DNA from 2 places in the Neorhizobium sp. BT27B genome. Region 2 is predicted to be linked to the other one. Evidence: riboswitches for the same ligand, from Rfam matches in the RefSeq annotation. Region 2 holds a riboswitch; the other holds the start of a gene.
The links. A riboswitch is a leader RNA that binds a small molecule or an ion and turns the genes downstream of it on or off. The one in region 2 is predicted to bind thiamine pyrophosphate.
Positions count from the first base shown of each region.

Region 1: it holds a riboswitch for thiamine pyrophosphate, as region 2 does, so the genes downstream of both, thiB (thiamine ABC transporter substrate binding subunit) here and AAIH70_RS26550 (ABC transporter permease) in region 2, are expected to answer to the same signal.

Region 1 is NZ_JBCIYT010000007.1:242,010-253,340, forward strand. Features, by position in the region: gene AAIH70_RS20170 (ABC-F family ATP-binding cassette domain-containing protein) at 1-1,587, shown strand, start outside; gene AAIH70_RS20175 (response regulator) at 1,749-2,201, shown strand; TPP riboswitch at 2,252-2,356, shown strand; gene thiB (thiamine ABC transporter substrate binding subunit) at 2,395-3,411, shown strand; gene thiP (thiamine/thiamine pyrophosphate ABC transporter permease ThiP) at 3,415-5,040, shown strand; gene AAIH70_RS20190 (ATP-binding cassette domain-containing protein) at 5,037-5,756, shown strand; gene AAIH70_RS20195 (M48 family metalloprotease) at 5,989-7,539, shown strand; gene AAIH70_RS20200 (RNA polymerase factor sigma-32) at 7,674-8,537, opposite strand; gene AAIH70_RS20205 (CarD family transcriptional regulator) at 8,848-9,420, opposite strand; gene fdxA (ferredoxin FdxA) at 9,843-10,181, opposite strand; gene AAIH70_RS20215 (RNA-binding S4 domain-containing protein) at 10,379-10,804, opposite strand; gene AAIH70_RS20220 (helicase-related protein) at 10,809-11,331, opposite strand, start outside.
Region 2 is NZ_JBCIYT010000014.1:30,114-41,444, forward strand. Features, by position in the region: gene AAIH70_RS26500 (hypothetical protein) at 1-85, opposite strand, end outside; gene AAIH70_RS26505 (hypothetical protein) at 82-258, opposite strand; gene AAIH70_RS26510 (hypothetical protein) at 550-735, shown strand; gene AAIH70_RS26515 (cyclase family protein) at 1,204-2,013, shown strand; gene AAIH70_RS26520 (carboxymuconolactone decarboxylase family protein) at 2,013-2,426, shown strand; gene AAIH70_RS26525 (NADP-dependent oxidoreductase) at 2,494-3,507, opposite strand; gene AAIH70_RS26530 (hypothetical protein) at 3,504-3,779, opposite strand; gene AAIH70_RS26535 (phosphomannomutase) at 3,778-5,196, shown strand; gene AAIH70_RS26540 (mannose-1-phosphate guanylyltransferase/mannose-6-phosphate isomerase) at 5,260-6,687, shown strand; partial or broken gene AAIH70_RS26545 (glycosyltransferase family 4 protein) at 6,760-7,869, shown strand; TPP riboswitch at 8,007-8,109, shown strand; gene AAIH70_RS26550 (ABC transporter permease) at 8,246-9,010, shown strand; gene AAIH70_RS26555 (ABC transporter substrate-binding protein) at 9,027-9,971, shown strand; gene AAIH70_RS26560 (hydroxyethylthiazole kinase) at 9,974-10,711, shown strand; gene thiE (thiamine phosphate synthase) at 10,701-11,331, shown strand, end outside.

The DNA.
Region 1 (11,331 bases), on a different contig from region 2:
TACACCACCGTTCAGGCCTATGCCGAATCCGGCCTTGGACCGGGCGATGATCCGTACCGCGTCACCTATCTTCTGGAACATCTCGGCCTGACCGGCGAGGAAGACCCTGCCCGCCTTTCGGGCGGCGAGGCACGCCGTGCCGCACTTGCCCGCGTCATGGCGCCGGAACCCGATATTCTGATGCTGGACGAGCCGACCAACCATCTCGACCTGCCGACCATCGAATGGCTGGAAGAAGAGTTGCGCAAGACGCGCAGCGCGCTTGTCGTCATCAGCCACGACCGTCGTTTCCTTGAAAAGGTGTCGAACGCCACCGTCTGGCTGGACCGCGGCACATCCCGCCGGCTTTCGCGTGGCTTTGGCCATTTCGAAGCCTGGCGTGATCAGGTGCTGGAAGAGGAAGAGATCGAGCAGCACAAGCTGGGCAAGGCAATCGAACGCGAAGAACACTGGATGCGCTATGGCGTGACCGCACGCCGCAAGCGCAACATGCGCCGCGTCGGCGAATTGCAGGCCATGCGCGCCGATTATCGTGGCCACAAGGGAGCGCAGGGTTCTGTTCAGGCCTCGGTGGCCGAAGGTCGCGAATCCGGCAAGCTGGTGGTGGAAGCTGAAAACATCACCAAGGCTTATGAAGACCGCACCATCGTCGCACCCTTCTCGATCCGCATCCATCGTGGCGACCGCATCGGTCTCGTCGGCCCGAACGGCGCCGGCAAGACGACACTTCTGAAGATGCTGACCGGCCAGTTGAAGCCCGACAGTGGCTGGATCAAGCTCGGTACCAATCTGGAAATCGCCACGCTGGACCAGAAGCGCGAAGATCTCGATCTCGAAGACACGCTGTCGCATTACCTGACCGACGGTCGCGGCGAGACATTGCTGGTCAATGGCGAGCAGCGGCATGTGGCCGGTTACATGAAGGACTTTCTGTTCCAGCCGGAGCAGATCCGCACGCCGATCAAGAACCTTTCGGGTGGCGAGCGCGCCCGGCTGATGCTGGCCCGCATGCTGGCCAAGCCATCGAACCTGTTGATCCTCGACGAACCGACCAACGACCTCGACATCGAGACGCTTGATCTGCTGCAGGAAATCGTTGCGGGTTATAACGGCACCGTCATTCTCGTCAGCCACGACCGTGACTTTCTCGACCGCACCGTGACCTCGACCATCGCGCCGGCCAGCCCGGATGCACCGGATGGCGACTGGATCGAATACGCAGGTGGCTACACCGACATGCTGGCGCAGCGAAAAGGTGCCGCTGACGAAAAGCGCAAGGCGGAAAAGGCAAAGTCGGTGGCAACACCCGCCGCATCGTCATCGACAGCTGGCGAGCCGGCGAAATCCAAGGGCAAACTCTCCTTCAAGCAGAAGTTTGCGCTCGAAAACCTGCCGAAGGAAATCGCCAAGGCAGAAGCCGAGCTTGCCAAGCACGATCAGGCCATGGCCGACCCCAACCTGTTTTCGAAGGACCCGAAAGCCTTTGCAAAACTGGCGGAACAGGCGGCGGCCTTGCGTGAAAAACAGGCAAAGATGGAAGAGGAATGGCTGGAGCTGGAAATGCTGCGCGAGGAGCTGGAAAGCTAATGCAAACAAAATGTTATTGTTAACAATATTTTAGACCGACAAAAATCTGTCGCGTGGCGGAACATTAGCGTTTGCTGGACGTTCGATACGTAATCCGGTCACATGCCCTTGGAAAAGGCCTGTGCCGGAGACATGTTTCGAGTTCAACGAGGGGACGTTCCGTGTCGGCGAGTTCTGCGTTTCGCCGAGTGGCGAGCAAACAAATGATTCAACGGGTTATGATCGTTGAGGACGAATTCCTCATTGCACTTGATGTGGCCGAGACCATTGAAGGAATGGGCCTGGAAGTCTCCGGTTTTGCCAGCGGACGCAAGCATGCCATGGCACTTGCGGCTTCTTCCGACATTGCTCTTGTCGACATCAATCTTTCCGATGGTCCGACCGGACCCGAGATCGCCCGGCAGCTGGCCGAGGAATTCGGCATCACCGTGATTTTCATGACGGCCAACCCGGAAGACGTGAATGACGGCGTCGAAGGCACGCTCGGTGTGCTGACCAAACCGGCCATGCCGGAAGTGCTGGAACAGTCGATCAATTATGCGATCGCCAGCCGCGTCGGCGGCATCGCGGCCGTGCCGCGTGAGCTGCACGTGTTCCGCCATACCCAGCACTGACGCCCCATCGGCGGCGCTTGCCAAGATCGCAGGCACGGATTACATCTTTTACCGCTCTAACGGGGTGCTGCATGTAAATGCGGCTGAGAGGCTTTTGCCAACCCGCGGAACCTGATCCGGCTAACACCGGCGGAGGGATTAGACGGCTCATCATCAGCGCCCTATTCCCATTATTCGTATTGAGGAGGCGCCGATGCGCAAACGAATATTTTCCCTTGCCGCGGTTTTGACTGCCGCTCTGTCCTTTGCCCTGCCGGCCCATGCGCAGGAGAAAAAGACACTCACTGTCTACACCTACGAAAGTTTTGTCGCCGAATGGGGTCCCGGCCCCAAGGTGAAAGCGGCGTTCGAGAAGACCTGCGACTGCACGGTCAATTTCGTCGCCGTCGCCGATGGCGTGGCGCTTTTGACGCGCCTCAAGCTGGAAGGCGCCGGCACCAAGGCCGATATCGCACTCGGCCTCGATACCAATCTCGTGAAAGAGGCGATCGATACCGGCCTGTTCGACAAGAGTGGCGTCGACACGGCGAAACTGACGGTTCCCGGCGGTTATCAGGACGATATTTTCGTGCCCTATGACTACGGCCATTTCGCCGTTGTCTACGATACGCAGACGCTGAAGAACCCGCCGAAAAGCCTGAAGGAACTGGTGGAGGGCGACCCTTCCCAAAAAATCGTCATTCAGGACCCACGCACCTCGACGCCGGGTCTCGGTCTGCTTTTGTGGGTGAAATCCGTGTATGGCGACAAGGCGCCGGAAGCCTGGGCACAACTGAAGAAGCGCGTGCTGACGGTAACGCCCGGCTGGTCGGAAGCCTATGGCATGTTCACCAAGGGCGAAGTGCCGATGGTACTCTCCTACACCACCTCGCCCGCCTATCACATGGTCGAGGATAAGAGCGACCGCTATCAGGCCGCGGCCTTTTCCGAAGGTCATTATATCCAGATCGAGGTGGCCGGTCTCTTGAAGAACACGCCGAACAGGGAACTGGCGCAGAAATTCCTCTCCTTCATGGTGACGCCAGCGTTTCAGGACGAGATCGCCACCACCAACTGGATGATGCCGGTAACGGCAACCGACAAACCGCTGCCGGACGCTTTCGACAAGCTGGTGAAGCCGTCAAAGACGTTTCTGATGGACCCGGCACAGGTGGCAAACAACCGCCGCGCCTGGATCGATGAATGGCTGGCCGCCATGAGCCTGAACTGACCCATGCTGACGAAGGCGGAGCGACAACGCGGATATGCCGGCGGCGGAGTGGTTTTCGCCGGCATCACCCTGTTCATCGCTCTCGCCGTCATCGCCCTTCTCTTCTTCGACAGCGGTGACACGGGCCGACCACTGTTCGATGCCTATGTCTGGCGTATTCTGCGTTTCACGCTTTTGCAGGCAGGGCTTTCGACATTGCTTTCGGTGGCACTTGCCTTGCCGCTGGCGCTGGCGCTGGCACGCCAGCCCAAATTCCCCGGCCGCATCTGGATCATCCGGCTGATGGCCGTGCCGATGGGCCTGCCGGTTCTGATCGGCGCGCTTGGCCTGATCGGCATCTGGGGCCGCACCGGCGTGCTCAACAGCGGGCTGGCGATGATCGGCGTCAGCGATCCGGTCAGCATCTATGGCCTGAGCGGTATTCTGATCGCACATGTGTTTTTCAACCTGCCGCTCGCCTGCCGGCTGCTTCTGGCCGGGCTGGAGCGCCTTCCGCCGGAATATTGGCGATTGTCGGCCAGCCTCGGCTTGCCCTCTTTCTCCGTATTCCGTTTTGTCGAGTGGCCGGCGGTGAAGCCACTTCTGGCCGGGATTGCGGGATTGGTGTTTATGCTCTGCGCCACCAGCTTTACGCTTGTGCTAGTGCTTGGTGGCGGGCCGGCAGCAACGACGCTGGAAGTGGCGATCTACCAGTCGCTGCGCTTCGATTTCGATCCTGCGCGCGCCATCTCCCTATCCCTGCTGCAGATCGCCGTCACCGCATCGGTTCTGGCTCTTATGGCGCTGCTGCCGACACCTGGGGACGACAATGCCGCCACCGGTCGTTCGGCACGGCGGTTCGATGGCGGCAGCAGCGCTGCGCGTTTCTGGGATGGAATTTTTATTGTCCTCGCCGTGCTCTTTCTGTGCCTGCCACTCGTCTCCATCCTTGTTGCCGGGGTAAAAGCCGATTTTGCCCGGCTGTTGACCACCCCCGTATTCTGGAAGGCAGTATGGACGAGTGTGTGGATCGCCCTTATGGCCGCAATGATCTCGCTGGCGGCGGCGATCACCATCATCAATGCCCGCGCCGCCCTGGCCGACAGCCGCAAACCCGGCCTCACCGCCCGCAGTTTTTCCGCCCTGCTTGCCAGCCTGTCATCGCTTGTGCTGCTTGTGCCGCCGGTGGTGATCGGTACCGGCTGGTTCCTGCTGCTCCGGCCTTACGGCGAGGTTTCGCGCTTTGCACCGCTGCTGGTGGTGATGATCAACGCCATGACCGCCCTGCCCTTCGTGATGCGCGTTCTGTCTCCCGCCTTTGCGATACACAGGCAACGGACGGCCAGACAGGCCACCAATCTCGGCGTTTTCGGCTTCACACGGCTGCGGCTGATTGACCTGCCGGTGCTGAAAACCCCTCTCGCCACAGCCCTCTCCTTCGCCATGGCTTTGTCGCTCGGTGATCTCGGCGCGGTCGCGCTGTTCGGATCGGAGGATCTCGTCACCCTGCCCTGGCTGGTCTATAGCCGGCTGGGCAGCTACCGTACCGCCGATGCGGACGGGTTTGCACTGATTCTGGCCCTTCTGTGCCTGGGCTTGACGATTGCCGGCACGGCCGGTCAACGCGACAGGAAAGACGAACGAGGATGACAGCCAGCGAGCCATCCGGCATTCGAGTGCAGAACGTGGGCCTGACGCTGGGCACCCGAAAATTCCGGTTCGATTGCGAACTGCCAGGCGGCGCGATCACCGCCATTACCGGCCCCTCAGGATCGGGAAAATCCACACTTCTCAACCTGATCGCCGGCTTCGAGACACCGGACAGCGGAAAAATTTCGATTGGCGGCAGCAATGTCACGGCATTGCATCCTTCGCAGCGGCCGGTGTCGCTGGTGTTTCAGGATAACAATCTTTTCGCCCATCTGGACCTTGCCACCAATATCGGCCTTGGCATTCACCCCGCGCTGAAGCTCACCTCCGGCGACAGGAAACGGATAAGCGAGGCGCTGGAGCGTGTGGGTTTGGGCGGATATGAAAAGCGCATGCCGGGCACTCTGTCCGGCGGCGAAAGACAGCGTGCCGCTTTTGCCCGCGCGCTGGTGCGGCAGCGCCCCGTGCTTCTGCTGGATGAGCCTTTTGCCGCACTTGATCCGGGCCTGCGACAATCGATGGCACGGCTGCTGCTGGAACTTCACCGTGAGACGGGCAACACTGTCGCCATCGTTACCCACGATGCCGGTGAGGTGCGCCAGCTTGCGGATCACGCGCTGTTCATCGATCATGGCGAGGTCGCCTTGCAGGCGGAAATCGAGGTATTTCTGATGCGCAGGGACGTGCCCGGCCTCACGGAATTCCTCGACTTGTGAAAAAGCGTCAACGGGCGTGCCACAATTTGGACGTGGGCTGATGCAAAGTCCGCTATCCGAACGATAACGGATTGGTAATTACTTGCAAAAGCTTGGCTTCTTTCTATTTCCTTGGACATTCGTGCATGCAGCACGCAAAATCAGTTAAGTGGAATATGACGTTTGGCGGGTTTCAGGCGTCGGGTCATCGTGGAGACCCGACAGGCAGACCTGCCACTACAGGCTTGAGCAAATGACGGTTGGCAAAGCGGCAACAGATATGACGGAAGGCAGCACCATCGGAGCTCGCATCGGTGCACCTGCAGTCAGGCGCAGACGCCTGCCATCGGCAGGACTTTGCCTGTTGCTGGCAGGCGCAACATTCCTGTCCGGTTGCCAGTCCATCCTCGACCAGACCTACCAGGCCAATGTTTCGCCGTCGTCCAATCCGCAGATCGTCGACGAGGTGCAGAAGAACGATCCGCGTGCGCAGATGGGTGCGCGCGAGCATCCGCGCATCGTGGCGAGCTACGGCGGCGAATATCACGACGCCAAGACGGAACGCCTCGTTGCCCGCATTGCCGGTGCGCTGACGGCGGTGTCGGAAAACCCGAACCAGTCTTTCCGCATCACCATCCTGAATTCCCCGGCAATCAACGCATTCGCGCTACCCGGCGGTTATCTTTACGTGACGCGCGGCCTGCTGGCACTTGCCAACGACGCCTCGGAAGTGGCGGCCGTGCTCTCGCACGAAATGGGCCACGTGACCGCCAACCACGGCATCGAGCGCCAGAAGCGTGAAGAAGCGGAAGTGATCGCCAGCCGCGTGGTTGCCGAAGTCCTCTCCAGCGATCTTGCCGGCAAGGCAGCGCTGGCGCGCGGCAAGCTGCGCCTCGCCGCCTTCTCGCGTCAGCAGGAACTGCAGGCCGACGTGATCGGCGTGCGCATGCTGGGCGAAGCCGGTTACGACCCCTATGCCTCGCCGCGCTTTCTCGACTCCATGGCGGCTTACGCCCGTTATTCGGCGGTCGATCCGGACAATGACCAGAGCCTCGACTTTCTGTCCAGCCACCCGAACGCGCCACAGCGCGTGGAACTGGCGCGCCAGCACGCCCGCAATTTCGGCCAGGAAGGCACGGTCGGTGACCGTGGTCGCGATTATTACCTCGCCGGCATCGATGGTCTGCTTTACGGCGACAGCCCGGAAGAAGGCTATGTTCGCAACGAGACCTTCCTGCATGGCGGGCTGGGCATCCGTTTCGACGTGCCGGAAGGGTTTCGCATCGACAACAAGGTCGAAGCCGTTCTGGCAACCGGCCCGAACGAAACAGCGATCCGCTTCGACGGTGTGGCCGCCGGCGATACCGGCAGCCTGACCAATTACATGACCAGCGGCTGGGTGGCCGGCCTGCTGCCCGATACCGTCCGGGAAATCACCGTCAACGGCCTGCCGGCGGCAACCGCCCGCGCCAGTGCCGAGCGCTGGGATTTCGACGTTACCGTCATCCGCATTGACAAGCAGATTTTTCGTTTCCTGACGGCGGTGCCGAAAGGTAGCGCCATCCTGCAGCCGACGGCCGATATCCTGCGCCAGAGCTTTCGCCGCATGACACCGCAGGAAATCGCCAGCCTCAAGCCGCTGCGCGTGCGCGTCGTCACCGTCGCTGCCAACGACACGATCACCAGCCTCGCGGCGCGCATGATGGGCACGGATCGCAAGCTCGACCTGTTCAAGCTGATCAACGCCATGCCCGCCAGTGCAACCGTATCGGCGGGGCAAAAGGTGAAGATCATTTCGGAATAGGCCCGACCCGGATCCGGCATATAGAGCCAAATGCAAAAAGCCTCCTGACCGCGCGGCCAGGAGGCTTTTTCATATCAACCAACGGCAAAACCGATACGCATCACGTATCGGCGCCTCCAGAGTTTTGGCAGTTGTCAGGAAATGGCAGCCATCTGCGGGTTCATGGTCACCAGCGCCGACTTGAGCTTCTCGATGGCCCGGCTTTCGATCTGGCGCACGCGTTCCTTGGAAATGCCCAGTTCCGCACCAAGCGCTTCCAACGTTGCCCCGTCATCCGTCAGGCGGCGGGCGCGAATGATCTTCTTTTCACGATCGTTGAGCTTGGTCAGCGCACCCTGCAGCCATTTGAGGCGGCGTTCGCCATCGATCATGCCGGAAACCTGTTCATCCGGCAGCGGCTCTGCGCTTTCCAGCATATCGAGGCGCTCCCCGCTGTCGGCATCGCCGGCGATCGACGGCGCCTGCAGCGATGCGTCATTGCCGGAAAGGCGTGCATCCATGGTCTGAACGTCGGAAACGCTGACGCCAAGCGCCACGGCGATTTCCTCGTGAATGGCCTGGGCGGTGAGATTGTTGTCGCCACGCGCCAGCTTGGCACGCAGGCGGCGCAAATTGAAGAACAGCGCCTTCTGGGCGGAACTGGTGCCACCACGCACGATCGACCAGTTGCGCAGGATGTAATCCTGCATCGATGCGCGGATCCACCAGCTTGCATAAGTGGAGAAACGAACATCGCGGGCGGGCTCAAACCTTGCCGCCGCTTCCAGCAGCCCTACATAACCTTCTTGTACGAGGTCGCTCATGGGAAGCCCGAAGCCGCGGAACTTCGATGCCATGGCGATCACGAGACGCATGTGGGCAAGTGCAATCTGATTGCGTGCGTCCTGGTCCTGATCGTCCTTCCAGCGCACGGCGAGGTCTTTTTCCTCCTCGCGAGCCAGGTAGGGTGCCGACATGGCAATCTTGATCATATTGCGGTCTGCGGACATGGCATTCATCACGGTCTCCTTGAAACAAGTTGATCCGGCAAAGACATCGCAATTTCACGGGACCAAAAACGTAAGCGGGGGTTAAACCCTTGAAATACGGCATTTTTGGCGTGAGATTGTGGTGTCGTTGCGCCCCTCGTTGTGTCGCTCGTCTTAAGGGATACGCAGCTTGCGCCATGTCCCCCGTGGATGAAAACTGCGCCCGGTTCCATCAAACACCAGAGCGCCGTTCCGGCGGGGTAACGCATGGGACCAGAAATGGTTCCAATAAAAAACCCGGCAGAGCCGGGTTTTTTAATTCAGGTCAATGCCGCCTTGATCAGGCTGCTTCTTCCTCTTGTGCATCGTCGTCTTCGACCGACTTGCCACGCTTCGGGCCCTTGGCGAGATTGGTCTCGATCAGGCGAACGGACTCGGTGTCAGACATCTTGTTGACGGCGGCAATTTCACGCGCCATGCGGTCAAGAGCAGCCTCATAGAGCTGACGCTCGGAATAGGACTGTTCCGGCTGATTTTCAGCGCGATAGAGATCGCGGACAACTTCTGCAATCGAGATCAGGTCGCCGGAATTGATCTTTGCATCATATTCCTGAGCGCGACGCGACCACATGGTGCGCTTGACGCGGGCCTTGCCCTGAACGACCTTCAATGCACGTTCGACGAAGTCCGTTTCGGAAAGCTTGCGCATGCCGATGCTGACAGCCTTGGCGACCGGCACCTTGAGGCGCATCTTATCCTTTTCGAAATCGATGACGAAAAGTTCGAGCTTCATGCCCGCCACTTCCTGCTCTTCGATTGTGGAGATCGTGCCCACTCCATGCGCCGGATAGACAATGGATTCACCAGTCTTGAAGCCGTGGCGCGCTGAAGATTTTTTCTGCTGGGTCGTCATTCTTACAATACTCTCCCTGTTACGCTCCCGGCGTTCTTGCCGGGGCCGGGTCAGTCAGGCCCGGATGAGACGGGGGAAACCGTCGGGTGACTCCATTACTGGTCCGCTTGACGCGCGTGCGAAAAAAACAACAGGATCACAATTAGCGACAGACACCCGGACTTGATGGCAACTCAGGGGATCGCGCAAAAGGGACGTGTTGTTTTCGTGATGTTTTTAGGGCACACGCATGCCGCTTTGTGGAACAGTAAGAGTTGTCTACCACAAAAATAGGCGGAAATCAATGATTTGGTTTCGCCGTTGCGAAGAAACAACGCCCGAATCACTGCGCAAAGGTTAGGCAATGCCAAACGGCATTGGTTGCTTCCGCTCGAATATGCAGGGTGGCGGCAGCTATAACTGCCGTTTGATACCCTGATGGATCAATCACCAGTGCCTGGCTCAGCCGAGAAAAACTGCTCGAACTTGTCCGAGACGCCGTCCATTTCCTTGGCTTCCGGCATAGCATCACGCTTGATGGTGATGTTAGGCCAGACCTGCGCATATTCGGCATTGACCTTCAGCCACTTGTCCAGCCCCGGCTCCGTATCGGGCTTGATCGCCTCGGCGGGACATTCGGGCTCGCAGACGCCGCAATCGATGCACTCGTCGGGATGGATGACGAGAAAATTCTCGCCTTCGTAGAAGCAGTCGACAGGGCAGACTTCGACGCAGTCGGTATATTTGCAGCGAATGCAGTTATCGGTCACGACGTACGTCATGAAGCACTCCAGATCAACACGGTGGTCAGGAACCCGATTTCGGGAAATGTCGAGCCCTGTGGGCCGGACGAGGACAACGCGACCGCTGGAACGACAGAGGCGGGCTATCCGGCTGTTTCGAACGTCAGGTAAAGCCTTTGACGCCGCTTAGCAAGGATAAAGCTTTTCGAAAAAACATCCGCTTTAGGTGGTTTGTTCTAATCGTCACGCCAGTCGATGTCGGGACCGCCCGCATCCGGAAAAAGACGATCGGTTTCGCGGCGTTCCTTTTTGGTCGGTCGACCGCTGCCAGGCGTCCGCTGCGCCTGCTCGAAAGCGTTCAGGCGTGCGGTTTCCTCCCGCGGCGGTGTCAGATCTTCGTAAAGCTGCCGGGCCTCCTCGAAAGGACCGCGACGCTCGCCGGCGGACCTGACGACAAGGATAAGATCACGGCGCTCCAGTGAAAGCTCGACCTTGTCGCCGGCCTTCACCTCGAAACTGGGCTTGCGGATGGGAAGCCCGTTCACCCGCACATGGCCCGAATTGAGCAAGGCCTGTGCCAGCGAACGCGACTTGGCCATGCGCGTGAAGAAAAGCCACTTGTCGATTCGCTGACGCAGATCTCCAGATGGCTTTTCCGTCATGGCGTTACTTCTTCATCTGCTCCTTGAGAGCAGCCAGCTTTGCGAAAGGCGAATCCGGATCGACCGGTTTTTCCTTACGCGGCGGGCGTGCCTCGAAGCGGGCCGGTTGCTGCGACTTGTTACGGTCGTTGCGATCATTGCGATCCGGACGGTCACCACGCGGCGGACGATCGCCACCACGATTGTCGGGACGACGGTCGCCACGGTTCGGCTTGCCGCCATCACGACCACGCGTTTCCTGATCGCCACGGCCTTCCTGGTTACGACCTTCGCCACCGCGACGGTTGTCACGACGCTGCTGGCCTTCACCGGCTGCAGCCTGGCCTTCGCCACGGTTATTGTTGTTTCCACGACGATCGCCCTGCGGACGTCCGCCACGCTGCTGTTCGCTGCGACCGCCACCCGGACGCCACAACAGAACCGGCTTCGGCTCTTCAGCTTCAGCGACAGGCGCTTCGGCATCGGCTGCCGGTGCGGCTTCAGTTGCAGTTTCGACTTCGGCGGAAACTTCCGGCGACGGCTCGACG
Region 2 (11,331 bases):
CGGAAAATTCTCCTTCGCTATAGCCAGTGGCATACGTTTCAAGCGCCATTTCGAACGCCCTCAAATCATCCGGCGTGATGCTCATGGCGACAGGCACTCTTCGCATATGCCGCAGCCATCATCGTCCATAGCAGATGCGGGCCGGCTTTGCTCGCAACAGATACAGATCTTCGCGCCAGCTCTGCACCGAACCTGTGGTTCCGGCGGAATGATTTCGATCAGCTTTTCAGGTGTATGTTTGTTGGTTTTGGCATCCATTTCAAAACTCCGTACATGGAATATGAGATGGGATGCCTGCCGGCGAGCAGCAAGGGTCGGGCGATTGGTCGGCGATCCACCACTTGCCAGGTCGCGGCAATCAGATAAGCAGGCCCTCTGACCTTGAGCTGTGATCGAACTCTGTTTGCGAGAAAAATAGCCTTCCGGTCACGCACCTGATAGACCGGCTGCACAAGATACGGCGCAGGGAAATTATAATAAGACAAGCGCCTTGGATCGGCGCACCGCCTTACATCCGAAAGATACCGGACTTTTAACAGGAAACGCACAATGGGTTGGAAAACACCTCAGTTCGAATACGTCAACGGCTATAAGATTGTTGAACTCGACGGCCCCACCTTCAAGGTTTACGACGGTGACCGGCAACTCGGGGAGGACTTTCCCTATTCCGGCGAGGCTGCGGCCTATGCAAACTCCCTGCCGAAGAAGGCCACTCCGCCGCCGCCGCGTTTTTGATAGGCGGGGATATAGGCGGTAAAGAACCGATTTCGGGCAGGACGTCGTTCCTGATCACATTAAAAATTAGCGCTGCGAACGCAGAAGGATCGCAGCGTCCTGTTTGGCAGCAGACAGATTTGTCTTTACACGCTCCCCCGGCAGCAATTGCGCCGCCATGCGTATGGAACTCCGCACAGAACAGCGCTTCCGCTGCAAACGTGTTGACGACGAGAATGCCGATGAACCCCGTGAGTTCAAGCGGCAGGTCTCTCACCGACGGCATTCAGAACAGCCTTGCCATATGAATCAGCGGTTCAGCCTGATGCACATCGGCTTGCCGAGGTAGAGATTGCTTCCCGACACGATGACTGGGCCATGGTCGTCCTGTGTTCTTACCACAACGCAACCTGCGAACGATCTTTTCTTGCTCCATTCCGTGTTTGGAGTACCGTCATGACGAGGTGTTTCAACGGAGGGACGAGTTGGATGTGCAATCAATGCGTGATTGAAGACGTGAAGCGAAACATGCTGTCGCGGCGCCTGCTGTTCAAAGGCGCAGCACTCGCGGGTGCGGCGATGGCGGCCGCAAGCCTGCCGACACCTGTGCTTGCGCAGACAGCCAGGCAAGTTGTCGATCTCACCCATGTCTACGATTCAACATTTCCGACATTCGATGGACAACCGGGAATAGAGTTCGAATGGGCTGCCGAAATCGCCAAGGACGGCTATCAATTGCATAAGCTGACGATTTTCGAGCATACCGGCACCCATATCGATGCGCCTTTCCACTTCAGTGCCGATGGCGCCAGCGTTGACCGGCTGGAACCGCAAAAGCTGGTCGCACCACTTGTCATCATCGACGTAACGGATCGCGCCAGGGAAGAAGCCAATACGTCAATCGAAGCCGCCGATATCGAGCGCTGGATCAGCGCAAACGGCGATCTTCCCGCAGGCGCAGTCGTGGCTTTGCGCTCGGGATGGGCGACCAAGGTGAAAAGCCCGTCCTTCCGGACCGACGACGCTGGAAAATTCGCCTTTCCCGGTTTCGGGAAATCGGCAACCGATCTTTTGCTGCAACGAGACACGGTGGCCATCGGCGTCGACACACTTTCGCTGGATCCGGGCAACTCCGCCGATTTCGCGGTCCATAACTCCTGGTTGCCGGCGGGTCGCTACGGTATCGAGGGCTTGAACAATCTTGAAGCGCTGCCGGTCAAGGGAGCAACGATCATCGTGGGGGCGCCGACACATCGCGGCGGCACAGGTGGCCCTGCCCGCATTCTGGCGCTTATCTGATGGCGGTGGTTCCATTGTTAACGGATGAGGATGCAAGCGCGGAAGCGCTTGCCGTCTTCAACGAAATCCGCGAGCGCCGCGGCACCGATTATGTCAACAACTTCTGGCGTGCTCTCGCGCATGATGCCGATCACCTGAAGGCAATCTGGGAAAAGGTGCCGACAGTCATGGCGCCGGGAGAAATCGATCCCCTGGTCAAGGAACTGATCTACATTGCCGTATCGACAGCCAATAATTGCGGCTACTGCATACACTCCCACACCGCAGCCGCGCGGGCGAAAGGCATGACGCCTTCCATGCACGCCGAGCTTTTGCAGGTCATCGCACTTGCCAGCCAGACCAACGCCTTGGCGACCGGGCTGGCCGTGCCTGTCGATGATCGGTTTGACGTTTCGAGCAAAAGTTCAAAGTGAAGCCGTCAGGGGCGGACAATTTTGGCTACGACCGCGGCTGACGGAAAGGGCATCTCCTCTTTGCCCCTTACGACAGCTGGACGATCAGTTTGCCGAAATTGCCGCCCGTGAGCATCGATATGAATGCTTCCGGAGCATTCTCGAAACCGTCGACAATATCCTCGCGGTATTTGATCTCGCCGGATGCAACACGCGGACCGATGTCGCTCAGGAATTCATCGAAATGGTCCGGCGCGAATTCGGTCTGGATAAAACCCCGGACAAGCAGGCTTTGCCGCAAGATCGCCGACATGGTTTCCGGCAGACGATCGCTCTCCGACGTCGATGTTCCGTTGTAATGGGCCACGAGCCCGCATACGGGAACGCGGCCATAGGTGTTCAGCAGTGGCAGAACAGCATCCCAGACATGGCCGCCGACATTCTCGAAATACACGTCGATACCGTCGGCGCAGACCGTTTTAAGTTCGGATGGAAGGTTTTCGCTACGATGGTCGATGGCGGCATGAAAGCCGAGTTCGTCCTTCACGAAAGCGCATTTGTCCGCGCCGCCGGCAATACCGACTGCCCTCGCTCCCCAGAGTTTTGCAAGCTGTCCAACCATGGACCCCACAGGGCCGGATGCGGCAGCTACGGCAACGGTTTCACCGGGTTTTGGCTTGCCGATGAATTTTAACCCGCTCCATGCGGTAAAGCCCGGCATGCCGAGAACACCGATTGCGGTTGTCAGCGGTGCGCCATGCGTTTCCACATGCCGGAGCCGGTCACCACGGATGACCGCATGCGTAACCCAGCCGGTGCGACCGCGAACGATATCGCCCGGCGCAAAATCGTTGTGCCGCGACTTGAGCACCTCGCCGATGGTTTCGCCTTCCATCACGCCATCGACCGGAACCGGCGCCGCATAGGACTTGGCCTCGCTCATGCGCCCGCGCATGTACGGATCAAGGGACAGATACAAAATGCGGACAGTCACCTCGCCTTCATCGGCCTCCGGCAACTCGGCATCCTCGACGCGGAAATTCTCGGGCTTCGGCGCCCCTGTCGGACGGCTGGCGAGGACGATTCGCTTGGCAGTGATCATGTCGAACCCTTGCGATTGGCTGGGTGGGATTTGGAAATTTCGGGGACAGTGTTACCCATCGGAACGGATGAGCCAAGCCCGGGTTCCAATGTTGATGACAGCGCCACCGTCGGCTTGCGACCATAGCCCGGGTCTTCCCCTGACAGACCGGCCGCCGATAGAACACCTACTTGCAGTTGCTGAAGGACGAGTTTCATCGTTTGGATATTGACTCGCGCGCGTGACAGCTTACCCAGAGTAACAGCAACTATTTCCAGCTGAGGAACTTTCATGAAATTCGGCACCAGTGGACTTCGCGGCCTTGTTACGGACCTTCAAGGTCACGCATCGGCTTTGTATGCCACTGCCTTCGCACAGCATCTGCTCGCTGCCGGGCACGCGAAGACCGGGGATCGCATCTTTGTTGCAGGTGATTACCGCCCCTCCAGCCCGGATATCGCTGCGACCTGCATCGGAGCACTTCAGCGCGCCGGCCTGACAGCTGTCGATTGCGGGTCACTCCCGACGCCGGCGCTCGCGCTTTATGCGATGACGCAAGGCTGCGCCTCACTGATGGTCACGGGATCTCATATTCCGGCAGACCGCAATGGCATAAAATTCTATCGACCTGATGGTGAAATTGACAAGGCGGACGAACTCGAAATCACACACATCGCCGCAGAGATCAGCGACAGCATTTTCGACCTGACGCCCGGCTCCGCACGGAGCGAGGAAAAAGAGGCGCTGGCGCTTTTCGCGGCACGCAATTCGCGCCTGCTTCCGGCTGATGCCCTGTCCGGGCTGAAGATCGGCGTCTACCAGCATAGCACTGTCGCCCGCGATGGTTTGATCGATGTGATCACTGGCTATGGCGCAACGACCGTAGCACTCGGACGATCCGATCATTTCATACCGGTCGACACCGAAGCCGTATCGGCGCAGACAATCGAACTCCTGCGCGGCTGGGCAAAGGAACATCATCTCGACGCGATCGTATCCGCCGACGGCGATGGCGACCGGCCGCTGGTGGCCGACGAAACGGGAACGCCTTTGCGTGGCGACCTGCTCGGGCTCATCGTCGCCCGGTTTCTCGATGCCGAGGTTGTCGTGACACCCGTTACCTCCAATTCCGGCATCGAAGCGGCCGGTGGCTTTCGCGTGACCCGCACGAAAGTCGGCTCCCCTTTCGTCATCGACGGCATGAACGCGGCCAGTGCGGCAGGCGAGACGGCGGTGATGGGGTTCGAGGCCAATGGCGGCGTACTGACACAGTCGGATTTTGCCGTTGCGGGCACGACACTGACCGCCCTTCCGACCCGAGACAGTTTTCTGCCGGTCCTCGCTACGTTGCTTCTGACACGACGCGAGGGCAAGCCGTTGTCCAGCATCGCTGCCGATTTCAATCTGCCTGTCGCCGCCGCCGACCGATTGGAGAATTTTGCTGTCGAAACCAGTGCGGCGCTGATGGCGCATCTGCGAGAATCGCCCGAAAATCTTGCAGCTTTCCTTGCACCGCTTGGTGACGTCGGCTCCATCAGCGATATCGATGGCCTGCGGGTAACGCTACTCGATCACTCCATCGTTCATCTGCGCCCATCCGGCAACGCACCGGAAATGCGCTGTTATGTCGAAGCAGAAAACGAAGCCGCGGCCTTGGCGCTTCTCGAAAAAAGCCTTTTGCGCGTCCGCGACTGGGCCAAAGCACATTGAACTGATTGCCTATTCCCGGTTGCCGCTCTACAAAACAATCCGCCCGACCCTCGGAGATATTTTATGACCCAGAAGATCATTCCCGTCATCATGGCCGGCGGCAAAGGCACCCGTCTCTGGCCGTTGTCGCGTTCGAGCGCACCGAAACAGTTCATCCAGGTCGTTGATGAAAAGACGCTGTTTCAGGAAACCTTGGAGCGCGTCGCAGACAGCGCTGTCTATGAAGCACCGGTCGTCATCACCAATCAGGACTTTCGCTTCACGGTCGCCGAGCAGGCCCGCGAAGTCGGCGTCGAACTTTCCGCCATCCTGCTCGAACCCGTCGCCCGCAACACCGCAGCCGCCATCGCTGCAACTGCATTCCACCTGAAGAAGACGTTTGGCGAAGACGCCATTCTCCAGCTTCTCGCCTCCGATCACGAGATCGACGCTGGCAAGGACTGGAACGAGGCGATCGCGACTGCGCGTCAGACGGCCGCCTCGGGCAAAATCGTCACCTTCGGCATCAAGCCGACCGAACCGGCCACCGGTTACGGTTACATCGAGCAGGGCGAATCGTTCGCGTCCGGCGCTCACAAGGTCAAGCGCTTCGTTGAGAAGCCACAGCTTGCTGCAGCCGAACAGATGCTGGCAGCAGGCGGATTCTTCTGGAACTCCGGCATATTCATGTCCCGCGCCGATCTGCTCCTGAGCGAACTCGAGGCGTTTGCGCCCGCCGTTCATGAAGCCGCCAGCGCTGCCGTCGACAAGGCGGTCGTCGATCTCGATTTCGTCCGCCTCGACGAGGCAAGCTTTGCAGCGAGCCCGGACATTTCCATCGACTATGCGGTCATGGAAAAGACCTCCAATGCCGCCGTCGTCACCTCGGCCTTTGCGTGGTCGGATCTCGGCAGCTGGGATGCGGTGTGGAAGCTCGGAGAAAAGGATGACAAGGGTAATGTCGTCATCGGCAATGCCACAGTCATGAACACCGAAAATTCTCTGGTTCTGTCACGCGCCTCGCACCTTGCGGTGCAGGGCCTCAAGGACGTCGCGGTTATCGCCAGCGAGGACGCGGTTTACGTCGGTCGCCTCGATGAAGCGCAGGAAGTCGGCAAGCTGGTGAAGTACCTCGCCAAAGCCAAAGCGACATCGAGCCTGACGGAAACCCACCCGACCTCCTATCGCCCCTGGGGCGGCTACACGTCGCTTCTCAACGGCGACCGTTTCCAAGTGAAGCGTCTGTTCGTGTTGCCGGGCAAGAAGCTGTCGCTGCAGAAACATTTCCATCGTTCGGAACACTGGATCTGCGTCAAGGGCACGGCAGAAGTGACCGTCGGCGACAAGGTTACCTTTGTGCGTGAAAACGAGTCAGTTTACATTCCGCAGGGCGACCTTCATCGCCTCTATAATCCCGGCAAGATCATGCTGGAAATGATCGAGGTGCAGACCGGCTCCTATCTCGGCGAAGACGACATCGTTCGCGTCTCCGACGAATTCGGTCGCGGGTAAAGCCCGAAATCAAGGCTCGGCGCCGTCGTTCTGGTGAACGGCGTCGGGCAACGATGCATTCGAGGCTTTGAAATGCGCGTTCTCCACGTCTTCAAGACGTATTATCCGGATACTTTCGGCGGCGTCGAGCGGACGATCCATGCGATCGCCAAGGGCGCAGGTCTGCACGACATACAGTCCGATGTGCTGTCGCTCAGCCGTGAGCCGATCGCCAACAGCGTGGAATTCGACGACCATATGGCGCACAAGGCAAAACTCGATTTCGAGTTTGCCTCTACCGGCTTTTCACGCGCCGCGGTCACCAAATTCAAACAGCTCAGCGCTGGTTCCGACATCGTCCACTACCATTTCCCCTGGCCGTTCATGGACCTTCTGCATGTGCTGCATCCGCCGGGAAAGCCGACGGTGGTCACCTAGCATTCCGATATCGTCAAACAGAAGACGCTGTTGCAGCTCTATCGGCCGCTGATGCACCGCTTCCTGTCGCGTGTCGATCGCATCGTCGCGACCTCGCCGAACTATCTGGCGAGCAGCGAAGTACTGCAGCGCTACCGGGACAAGACCGAGGTCATTCCGCTGGGCCTCGACGAGGCGGATTATCCGCATGCATCTGCGCAACTGAAAGACGGGTGGAAGGCACGCTTCCCAAGACCGTTCTTTCTGTTCATCGGTGTGCTGCGTTATTACAAAGGCCTCCACACGCTGATCGAGGCGGCAAAGCATGTCGATGCCGACATCCTGATCGCCGGCGAAGGACCTGTGGAAGGCGACCTGAAAAACCAGGCGGCCCGCGCCGGCCTGTCCAATGTGCATTTTCTTGGTCCGATCAGCGATCTCGACAAGGCGGCGTTGCTGCAGCTTTGCACCGCTTTTGTGTTTCCCTCGCACCTGCGCTCCGAGGCCTTTGGCCTTTCGCTCGTTGAAGCAGCCATGTTCGGCAAGCCGATGATCAGCTGCGAAATCGGCACGGGAACGAGTTTCGTCAACAGGGATGGCGAAACAGGCATCGTCGTGCCGCCCAATAGCCCGACAGGTCTCGCTGACGCCATGAGGCGCTTGCAGTCAGAGCCGCGAACAGTGGCCGTATTCTCGGCGAACGCGCGACAGAGATACAATCAGGAGCTGAGAGCCGAAGTGATGGTGGACAGGTACTGCCAGCTCTATCGGTCTTTGACACGTTAGACGAAGCAGCTTTTCGCAAACATTTTGCCGCCACGCCGATATGGGCTGGATGCGTCTGTAAATCATGAAATCGCACAGGACCTGACACAGAATGCTTGCACCGGATTGACAAAGGCAGTTTCCCGGTCCAGCTTCATCGCCATTCCGAGGGGAGCACCGAACGGTGCTGAGATGGCGGTGAGCCGGACCCTTGAACCTGATCCGGGTCATTCCGGCGTAGGAACGGAAACGGCGCGTTTGTGCACCTCTTTCTTATTCTCCGCTCGCCTGGATCTCCATGATATCGCTGTCAGGAGATCAGCCATGCCACACGTTTTGAGAGATTTTCGAGCCCGTCGACCATCGCGGTCCGGTGGCTGCATGTCACGTCACTGACATGCAGTTCCGGTTCGCGGCCTTCGGGCTTTTTCTGCTGCTGGCAATCTGGCTGGCAGCCGTGGAGCTGTTTTCACCACCACGCTATCTCCTGCCATCACCGTTCGCGGTGGTGCAGGCCTTGGCGCGTCAAAGCGATTTCCTTGCCCATCACACGTTAGTCACGCTCGGGGAAATTTTCGCGGGCCTGCTTTTCGGCAGCGTCTTCGGCATAGCGGTGGCGTTTCTGGTGATGGCGCTGCCGCGCACCGGCAGGCTTGTCTGGCCAATGGTGCTTGTCCTGCAGACCTTTCCCGTCTTCGTGCTCGCGCCGCTTCTGGTTCTCTGGCTGGGTTTCGGCATGGCCTCGAAAGTGGCGATGACGACGATCGTCATCTTCTTCCCCGTCGCCTCGTCCTTCGCAGATGGACTGAGGCGCACCGAACCGGTGCTGATGGAATCGGCCGCACTGACGAAGGCGACGCCGTGGCAGGTGCTGGTGCGGCTGAGGGTGCCGCTTGCCCTGCCCGCGCTGATATCGGGCCTGCGAGTCGCCGTGCCGCTTGCGCCGCTTGGCGCCGTCATCGGCGAATGGGTGGGGGCTTCGGCCGGGCTGGGTTTCGTCATGGTTCAGGCCAATGCCCGCATGCAGACCGACATCGTGTTTGCCGCCATGGCCATTCTGGCGCTGACCAGCGTCAGCCTGCGGATGATCTTCGACCGCCTGACACGCGGACATCCGCATTGGGCGGCAGAGACCGATCCCGACACACTGTTTTCATCCTGAGGAGAGACGACAAACAATGAAACGAACCCTGCTGGCAATCGCCATTGCCATGTTCACCAGCCTCAATGCCTCCGCTGCCCATGCCGCCGACAAACTGACGGTCATGCTCGAATGGTTCGTCAACCCGGATCATGCCCCGCTCGTCATTGCTGCACGCAACGGCTATTTCGAAGCCGCCGGCCTCGACGTCGAGCTGGTGCCGCCGGCCGATCCATCGACGGTGCCGCGTCTTGTCGCGGCGGGTCAGGCCGATATCGGCATTCATTACCAGCCGAACCTCTATCTCGACCGCGCCGCCGGCCTGCCGCTCAAGCGCATCGGCACACTGGTCGAAACACCGCTGAACACCGTCACCGTACTCGCCGATGGTCCGATCAAAAGCCTGAAGGATCTGCGCGGCAAGAAGATCGGCTTTTCCGTCACCGGGTTCGAAGACGCCATGCTGAAACGCATGCTGGAGGGCGAAGGGCTGAGCCTTGAGGATGTAGAGCTCATCAACGTCAATTTTGCGCTGTCGCCTTCGCTGATCGGCGGCAAGGTCGATGCCACGCTTGGCGGCTTTCGCAATTTCGAGCTGACCCAGATGCGTATCGAAGGCCATGAAGGCCGATCGTTCTTTCCCGAAGAACACGGCGTGCCCGTTTATGACGAACTGATTTTCGTCGCGAACGACAGGCTGACGGCCGATCCGCGCCTGCCGCGTTTTCTCGAAGCTGTCGAGAAGGCCGCAATCTTCCTGACCAATCATCCCGACGACGCCTGGAAACTGTTCATCGCCGCCTATCCCAATCTCGACGATGCGCTGAACCGTCAGGCCTTCACCGATACGCTGCCGCGGTTTGCCAAACGGCCGGCGGCGCTCGATCGCGGCCGGTACCAGCGATTTGGCGATTTCATGCAGGCAAGCGGGCTGATCCAAAAAGCGCCGCCCGTCGAAGACATCGCACTGGAGATCCGCTGACCATGACGCAGACATTCCCGACAGCAGAACAAGCCGCCGACCTACTACAGCGCGTACGCGCGCGGCGCCCGAGGGTGCATTGCCTGATGAACACGGTGGTGCAGAAATTCACCGCCGACGGAATTACCGTGATCGGCGCCATCCCGTCGATGACATCTTCACCGGACGAGATCGCCGATTTCGTATCCAAGGCGGATGTGCTCACCGTCAATCTCGGCACGCTGGATGCCGAACGCCGCAACGTCATCGAACGGGCGGTCGAGATCGCCAATGATGCGGGAAAACCCTGGATCCTCGATCCGGTCCATTGCGACTATTCGCCGTCACGTCTGGCCTTTGCCCGGACGCTGATTGCGCACCGGCCCACCGTCGTTCGCGGCAACAGGGCGGAGATGGCACTGATCGGCGATACCGGCGCCATTCTGAACATCGAGACCGGCGCGGCAGACCGGCTAACGGATGGCAGACGCAGCGTCACCGTGCGCAACGGCCATCGCTGGATGGCGGAAGTCACCGGCACGGGCTGCCTGTCCGGCGGGGTGATTGCCGCCTTCCTGACCGTCGAGCCGGATGCGCTTGCCGCCGCCACCGCGGCACTGGCAGCAACCGGCGTGGCGGCCGAACAGGCTGCCGAACTCGCACGCGGCCCCGGCAGTTTCGGCGTCGCCTTTCTGGACACGCTCTCGGCGCTCACCCCGGAAGCACTGCGCAAGGCTGCAAGGATCGACCATGACCATTGATTACCGACTGAACCCGATCGTCGATGCCGGCCTTGCCGATATCGGCAACCTGCCGGAACTCGCCGCTATCGCCGCAAAAAATGGCGCGACGCTGATCCAGTACCGCGACAAGACCGGCTCGACCGGCGCCATGATCGAGCGCGCCAAGGCCATTCTCGAAGCGCTGCGGGGAACCGGCGTGCCGCTGGTGGTGAACGACCGCGTCGATGTGGCACTGGCGGCCGGCGCAGACGGTGTGCATCTGGGCGCCGACGACATGGATGCCGCAACCGCGCGTCGGCTGCTTGGCCCTGCGGCCATCATCGGCCTCACCGTCAAGACACCTGCCGATGCCGAACGGGCCGGACGGGCGGCGGCAAGCTATGCCTGCATCGGCGGCGTGTTCGAGACGTTGTCGAAGCACAATCCCGATCCGCCGGTCGGGCTGGATGGCTTTCGCCGGCTGCGGGCGCAATTGCGTACACTCGATCCCGGCCTGCCGGTCGGCGCCATCGCCGGTATCGGCCTGCGGCAAGTGCCGGATGTGATCGCCGCCGGTGCCGATGGCGTCGCCGTCATTTCGGCGATCTTTCGCGCACCCGACATTGCCACCGCCTGCCGTGATTTTCGACACGCCGTCG